Regions from separate parts of the Streptomyces sp. NPDC101237 genome, predicted to be linked through region 1. Evidence: predicted binding sites of a transcription regulator. Region 1 holds the regulator's gene; each other region holds the start of a gene.
The links. Region 1 encodes HrcA, which represses chaperone genes, less so after heat shock. Its sites were predicted from a motif close to TTNGCACTCNGNNNNNCNGAGTGCNAA; they were not measured.

Region 2: the regulator HrcA is predicted to act here: its motif matches at 827-853, upstream of groES (co-chaperone GroES).
Region 3: the regulator HrcA is predicted to act here: its motif matches at 1,586-1,612, upstream of groL (chaperonin GroEL).

Annotation. Positions count from the first base shown of each region.
Region 1 covers NZ_JBIWNY010000006.1:363,825-366,090, forward strand. The annotation lists gene dnaJ (molecular chaperone DnaJ) at 1-485, opposite strand, end outside; gene hrcA (heat-inducible transcriptional repressor HrcA) at 486-1,502, opposite strand; gene ACIRQ9_RS12920 (MBL fold metallo-hydrolase) at 1,666-2,266, shown strand, end outside.
Region 2 covers NZ_JBIWNY010000002.1:283,850-286,115, forward strand. The annotation lists gene ACIRQ9_RS04340 (polysaccharide deacetylase family protein) at 1-775, shown strand, start outside; gene groES (co-chaperone GroES) at 1,000-1,308, shown strand; gene groL (chaperonin GroEL) at 1,427-2,266, shown strand, end outside.
Region 3 covers NZ_JBIWNY010000006.1:145,774-148,039, reverse strand. The annotation lists gene groL (chaperonin GroEL) at 1-1,421, opposite strand, end outside; gene ACIRQ9_RS11920 (cold-shock protein) at 1,838-2,044, opposite strand.

The DNA.
Region 1 (2,266 bases):
ATGTCACAGGTCTGCGCCGAGGTGCCCGGCGCCGCGCCCTCACCGTTGCAGGTGGTGCAGACGATCGCCGTGTCGACCTGGATGTCCTTGGTCGTGCCGAAGGCCGCCTCGTCCAGCTCGACCTCGATCCGGATCATGGCGTCCTGGCCGCGGCGGGTGCGCGAGCGCGGACCGCGCTGCGACGCCGTGCCGAAGAAGGCGTCCATGATGTCCGAGAAGTTCCCGAAGCCGCCGGCCCCGAAGCCGCCCGCGCCCGCGCCGCCGCTCTGCGAGAGCGGATCGCCGCCGAGGTCGTAGACCTGCTTCTTCTGCGGGTCCGAGAGCACCTCGTAGGCGGCGTTGATCTCCTTGAACCGCTCCTGGGTCTTCGGATCCGGGTTGACGTCCGGGTGCAGCTCGCGCGCGAGCCGACGGAAGGCCTTCTTGATCTCTTCCTGCGACGCGTCGCGGCGCACGCCGAGAACGGCGTAGTAGTCCGTGGCCACTTACGACTCCGCCAGGATCTGTCCGACGTACCGTGCCACCGCTCGTACCGCTCCCATCGTTCCCGGGTAATCCATGCGGGTCGGTCCGACCACGCCGAGCTTGGCGAGTGCCTCGCCGCCCGAACCGTAGCCGACCGACACCACAGACGTGGAGTTGAGTCCCTCGTGGGCGTTCTCGTGACCGATGCGTACGGTCATGCCCGAATCCCCCGCCTCGCCCATGAGCTTGAGGAGCACGACATGCTCCTCCAGCGCCTCGAGGACGGGCCGGATCATGAGGGGAAAGTCATGTCCGAAGCGGGTGAGATTGGCGGTGCCGCCGATCATCAGCCGCTCCTCGTTCTCCTCGACGAGCGTCTCCAGCAGGGTGGAGAGCACCGCCGAGACCGTACCGCGGTCCTCGGCCTCGAAGGCTTCCGGCAGATCCTCCACCAGCCGGGGCACGTCCGAGAACCGGCGGCCCGCGACCCGGCTGTTGAGCCGTGCCCGCAGATCCGCCAGCGCGGACTCCCCGAAGGGCGCCGGACAGTCGACCATACGCTGTTCGACCCGTCCGGTGTCGGTGATCAGCACCAGCATCAGCCGGGCCGGCGCGAGCGCGAGGAGTTCCACGTGCCGCACGGTGGACCGCGTCAGCGACGGGTACTGCACGACCGCGACCTGCCGGGTCAGCTGCGCCAGCAGCCGCACCGTCCGCGCCACGACGTCGTCGAGGTCGACGGCGCCGTCGAGGAAGTTCTGGATGGCCCGCCGCTCGGGCGCGGTCATCGGCTTGACGCCGGCCAGCTTGTCGACGAACAGCCGGTAGCCCCTGTCGGTCGGGATCCGCCCGGCGCTGGTGTGCGGCTGGGCGATGTACCCCTCGTCCTCCAGGGCGGCCATGTCGTTGCGGACGGTCGCCGGGGAGACGCCGAGGTTGTGCCGCTCGGTCAGCGCCTTCGAGCCGACCGGCTCCTCGGTGCCGACGTAGTCCTGGACGATGGCGCGCAAGACCTGAAGCCTGCGTTCACTCAGCATGCGGCGCCACACCTCCAGAAAGTCGTCCCCGCGGCCTTTGCGGGTCTTTCGTCTGGCACTCTGTGATCCCGAGTGCCAGGTCCCCGGCCCAGTGTACGGCCGTCGGGCACCGACCGGGCAAGGTCGGCCGGGACCCGTTGCGTTCTGCAGCTAGCGTCCCGGTATGACGGTGACTTGGGAAGAGCTGGGCTGGGAGCGGCTGGCCGAGGGGGTCGGCCGGTGCCGGCTGCCGGGCTGGGACTGCACGGTGGGGCTGGTCCTCGGGGCGGGCCCGGTCCTGATGGTGGACGCCGGGTCGAGCCTCGCCGAGGGCGCGCGGTTGCGCGGGCAGGCCCGGCGGCTGGCCGGGCGCCGTGTGACCCATCTCGCGCTCACCCATCCCCACTTCGACCACGTCCTCGGCACCCCGGCGTTCGCGGGCGCCGAGGTGTACGCGGCGGCGGGCGCGGAGGCCGTGTTCGCGCACGGCCGCGGGGAGATCCGCCGGGACGCGGTCCGCAACGGCCTGCCGGCCGCCGAGGCCGCCGAGGCGGTGGCCGCGCTGCCGGAGCCCGGCCGCACGGTGCGCGGCGAACTGACCCTGGACCTCGGCGGCGGCCGCCGGGTCCTGCTGGCCGCCGTGGGCCCCGGCCACACCGGGCACGACCTCGCGGTCCTCGTCCCCGGCGACCCCGCGGTGGTGTTCTGCGGCGACCTGGTGGAGGAGTCAGGCGAGCCGCAGGCCGGACCCGACGCCGTACCGCCCGGCTGGCCGGCCGCGCTGG
Region 2 (2,266 bases), on a different contig from region 1:
GCTGACCGCCGCCCTCCTCCTGGCGGGCTGCGCCCAGTCCGTCGACCCGATCGAACGGCTGGGCAAGAAGGCGGCCGACCGGGTGCGGCCGAACGGCCCGGCCCGTGAACAGGCCTACCGCCGCTGGGGCCTGAGCGCGCCCCTGCTGCCCGCGCCGCACCCCCCGCTGCACCCGCTCGCCCTCCACGACGCCCTGCCCCCGGTCGTCGACCACGTCGACACCGCCGACAAGGTCGTCTTCCTCACCTACGACGACGGCGCCGAGAAGGACCCGCGGTTCGTCGACATGGTCCGCGAACTGCGGCTCCCGGTGAGCATGTTCCTCACCGACAGCGTGGTCGGCCCCGGCTACGGCCACTTCGCGCGCCTCCAGGAGGTCGGCGCGAGCGTCCAGAACCACACCCTCGACCACCCGGCCATGTCCGGCCTGCCCTACGCCGGCCAGCGCGCCGAGATCTGCGGTCAGCAGGAGAAGCTGAAGTCCCGCTTCGGCATCCGCCCGCGCCTCTTCCGCCCGCCCTACGGCACGTACGACACCACCACCCTGCGCGCGGCGGCCGACTGCGGCGTGACGGCGGTGGTCCTGTGGCGCGCGGCCGTGACGGGCGACGGCATCACCTTCGGCCGCGGCGAGAAGCGGCTGCGCCCCGGAGACATCGTCCTGGTCGGCCCGGACGAGGCCACCGGCCTGACCCTGCGCGAACGCACCACCGCCCTCCTGCGCCGGGCCCAGGAGGCCGGCCTGACGGTGGGGCGGCTGGAGGACTACCTGTAGGCCCCGTCACCCGGTTCCGGACACCGATTTTCCGCGCCGCGCCGCGACGGATTGGCACTCCGCTTGACCGAGTGCTAATCCCGGTCATAGTCTCGGCACTGGCACTCGGCAGATGAGAGTGCCAACTACGCGACGGGCAGGTCCGGCACCCGCGACGACGGATCCACCTGGTCGCCACCTCAGACAGTTAACCCCGTGAGATCTCCGAAGGGGGAGGTCGGATCGTGACGACCACCAGCTCCAAGGTTGCCATCAAGCCGCTTGAGGACCGCATTGTGGTCCAGCCGCTCGACGCCGAGCAGACCACGGCCTCCGGCCTGGTCATCCCGGACACCGCGAAGGAGAAGCCCCAGGAGGGCGCCGTCCTCGCCGTGGGCCCGGGCCGTTTCGAGAACGGCGAGCGCCTGCCGCTCGACGTCAAGGTCGGCGACGTCGTGCTCTACAGCAAGTACGGCGGCACCGAGGTGAAGTACAACGGGGACGAGTACCTCGTCCTCTCGGCTCGCGACGTGCTCGCGATCATCGAGAAGTAGTTCACCCGAAGCACATTCTGCTTTGAGCTGCGCCCCTGGCCCCCGCGATCTCATGAAGCCGGGCGTCGGGGGCGCGGTTCGTTTCACTCACGTTTTCCGAGAGGGCTGAACCGCTCCCATGGCGAAGATCCTGAAGTTCGACGAGGACGCCCGTCGCGCCCTTGAGCGCGGCGTCAACAAGCTTGCCGACACCGTCAAGGTGACGATCGGTCCCAAGGGCCGCAACGTCGTCATCGACAAGAAGTTCGGCGCCCCCACCATCACCAACGACGGTGTCACCATCGCCCGCGAGGTCGAGATCGAGGACCCGTACGAGAACCTCGGCGCGCAGCTGGTGAAGGAGGTGGCGACCAAGACCAACGACATCGCGGGTGACGGTACGACCACCGCCACCGTGCTGGCCCAGGCGCTCGTCCGCGAGGGCCTCAAGAACGTCGCCGCGGGTGCCTCCCCGGCCGCCCTGAAGAAGGGCATCGACGCCGCCGTCGCCGCCATCTCCGAGGACCTGCTCGCGACGGCCCGCCCGATCGACGAGAAGTCCGACATCGCCGCCGTCGCCGCGCTGTCCGCCCAGGACCAGCAGGTCGGCGAGCTCATCGCCGAGGCGATGGACAAGGTCGGCAAGGACGGTGTCATCACCGTCGAGGAGTCCAACACCTTCGGCCTGGAGCTGGACTTCACCGAGGGCATGGCCTTCGACAAGGGCTACCTGTCGCCGTACTTCGTGACGGACCAGGAGCGCATGGAGGCCGTCCTGGAGGACCCCTACATCCTCATCAACCAGGGCAAGGTCTCCTCGATCGCGGACCTGCTCCCGCTGCTCGAGAAGATCATCCAGAGCAACGCCTCCCGCCCGCTGCTGATCATCGCCGAGGACGTCGAGGGCGAGGCGCTCTCCACCCTCGTCGTCAACAAGATCCGCGGCACCTTCAACGCGGTCGCGGTCAAGGCCCCCGGC
Region 3 (2,266 bases), 220 kb from region 1:
CCGTGGCCGACCTGGAGGTTGCGGACCTTCTCCACGACGACGCCACCCTCGAGACCACCGTTGACGGCGATCTGCTTGAGCGGGGCCTCCAGGGCGAGCTTCACGGCGTTGGCGCCGGTCGCCTCGTCACCTTCGAGCTCCAGCTTCTCGAACACCTGGGAGGCCTGGAGCAGGGCCACGCCACCACCGGCGACGATGCCCTCCTCGACGGCCGCCTTCGCGTTGCGAACGGCGTCCTCGATGCGGTGCTTGCGCTCCTTGAGCTCGACCTCGGTCGCGGCACCGGCCTTGATGACGGCGACGCCACCGGCGAGCTTGGCCAGGCGCTCCTGGAGCTTCTCGCGGTCGTAGTCCGAGTCGGACTGCTCGATCTCGGCGCGGATCTGGTTGACGCGGCCCTGCACCTGCTCGGTGGAGCCGGCGCCGTCGACGATGGTGGTCTCGTCCTTGGTGATGACCACCTTGCGGGCGCGGCCCAGCAGGTCGAGGGTCGTGTTCTCCAGCTTGAGACCGACCTCCTCGGAGATGACCTCGCCGCCGGTGAGGATGGCGATGTCGTTCAGCATCGCCTTGCGGCGGTCGCCGAAGCCCGGGGCCTTGACCGCGACGGACTTGAAGGTGCCGCGGATCTTGTTCACGACCAGGGTCGACAGGGCCTCGCCCTCGACGTCCTCGGCGATGATCAGCAGCGGCTTGCCCGACTGCATGACCTTCTCCAGCAGCGGGAGCAGGTCCTTGACGGAGCCGATCTTCGAGTTGGCGATCAGGATGTACGGGTCGTCGAGGGACGCCTCCATACGCTCCATGTCGGTGGCGAAGTACGCCGAGATGTAGCCCTTGTCGAAGCGCATACCCTCGGTGAGCTCCAGCTCCAGACCGAAGGTCTGGGACTCCTCGACGGTGATGACGCCTTCCTTGCCGACCTTGTCCATGGCCTCGGCGATGAGCTCGCCGATCTGGGTGTCGGCGGCGGAGATGGAGGCCGTGGAGGCGATCTGCTCCTTGGTCTCGACGTCCTTCGCCTGCTCCAGGAGGGCACCGGAGACGGCCTCGACGGCCTTCTCGATACCGCGCTTCAGAGCCATCGGGTTGGCGCCGGCGGCGACGTTGCGCAGGCCTTCCTTGACCAGGGCCTGGGCGAGCACGGTCGCGGTGGTCGTACCGTCACCGGCGACGTCGTCCGTCTTCTTGGCGACTTCCTTGACCAGCTCGGCGCCGATCTTCTCGTACGGGTCCTCCAGCTCGATCTCCTTGGCGATGGACACACCATCGTTGGTGATCGTGGGGGCGCCCCACTTCTTCTCAAGGACGACGTTGCGGCCCTTGGGGCCGAGGGTGACCTTGACGGCGTCGGCGAGCTGGTTCATACCGCGCTCAAGGCCGCGCCGCGCCTCCTCGTCGAACGCGATGATCTTGGCCATGTGAAGTGGTCCCTCCAGGACTGGGGGTGAGTCTTTACGGACCGCGCCCGCGCCCGCGACGGACGGCTCGCCGACCCGTGGGTCCTTTGCCCCACCCGGCCTGCGGGCCTCACCGACCCGGTCCATTTTTGTCACTCTCACCTTCAGAGTGCTAACGCCAATGATTAGCACTCGCCCATCGAGAGTGCAAGGCGCCCTCGCGAAGCGGGGGCTCGTTCAGGGGGGGTGGCCGGGTGACGGACGGGCGCGGGAAGCCCGGCCGGACCGGGGGCGCGCCGCGGCCGCGGCACGTCCGCGCCCGTCCGCGCGCCGCCTCGATGTCCGGGGCATGCCAAAGGGCTCGTAACCCATGACTCCCCATGGGATACGAGCCCTCCGACAAGAAGGAAGAACGACGCTGTCAGTCGGCGCGTGCTTCAGCTGGTCGCGAGCCGGACCATGTCCGCCTGCGGCCCCTTCTGGCCCTGCGAGATCTCGAAATCGACCCGCTGACCTTCCTCCAGGGTGCGGTAGCCGTCCATCTGGATCGCGCTGTAGTGGACGAAAACATCCGCACCACCGTCGACCGCGATGAAGCCGTACCCCTTCTCCGCGTTGAACCACTTGACGGTGCCCTGAGCCATGCCTAACTCCCCTATTACTGGCCCTTGCACAGATCCACACTTCGCGGATCCGGGTCAGACCTCACTCCCCAATGGTTGGGGGCGTGCGCCGGAACGCGTCGACCGCGGCTGAATGTATCTGCCCAACTGCCGTCTGCAACAGGTCAATCGGACGAGAATTCTGGACGGGAAGGGTCCGGAATGTAGTGAGAATTCGGCTGAATTCAGGGCAAGTCGGGCCCT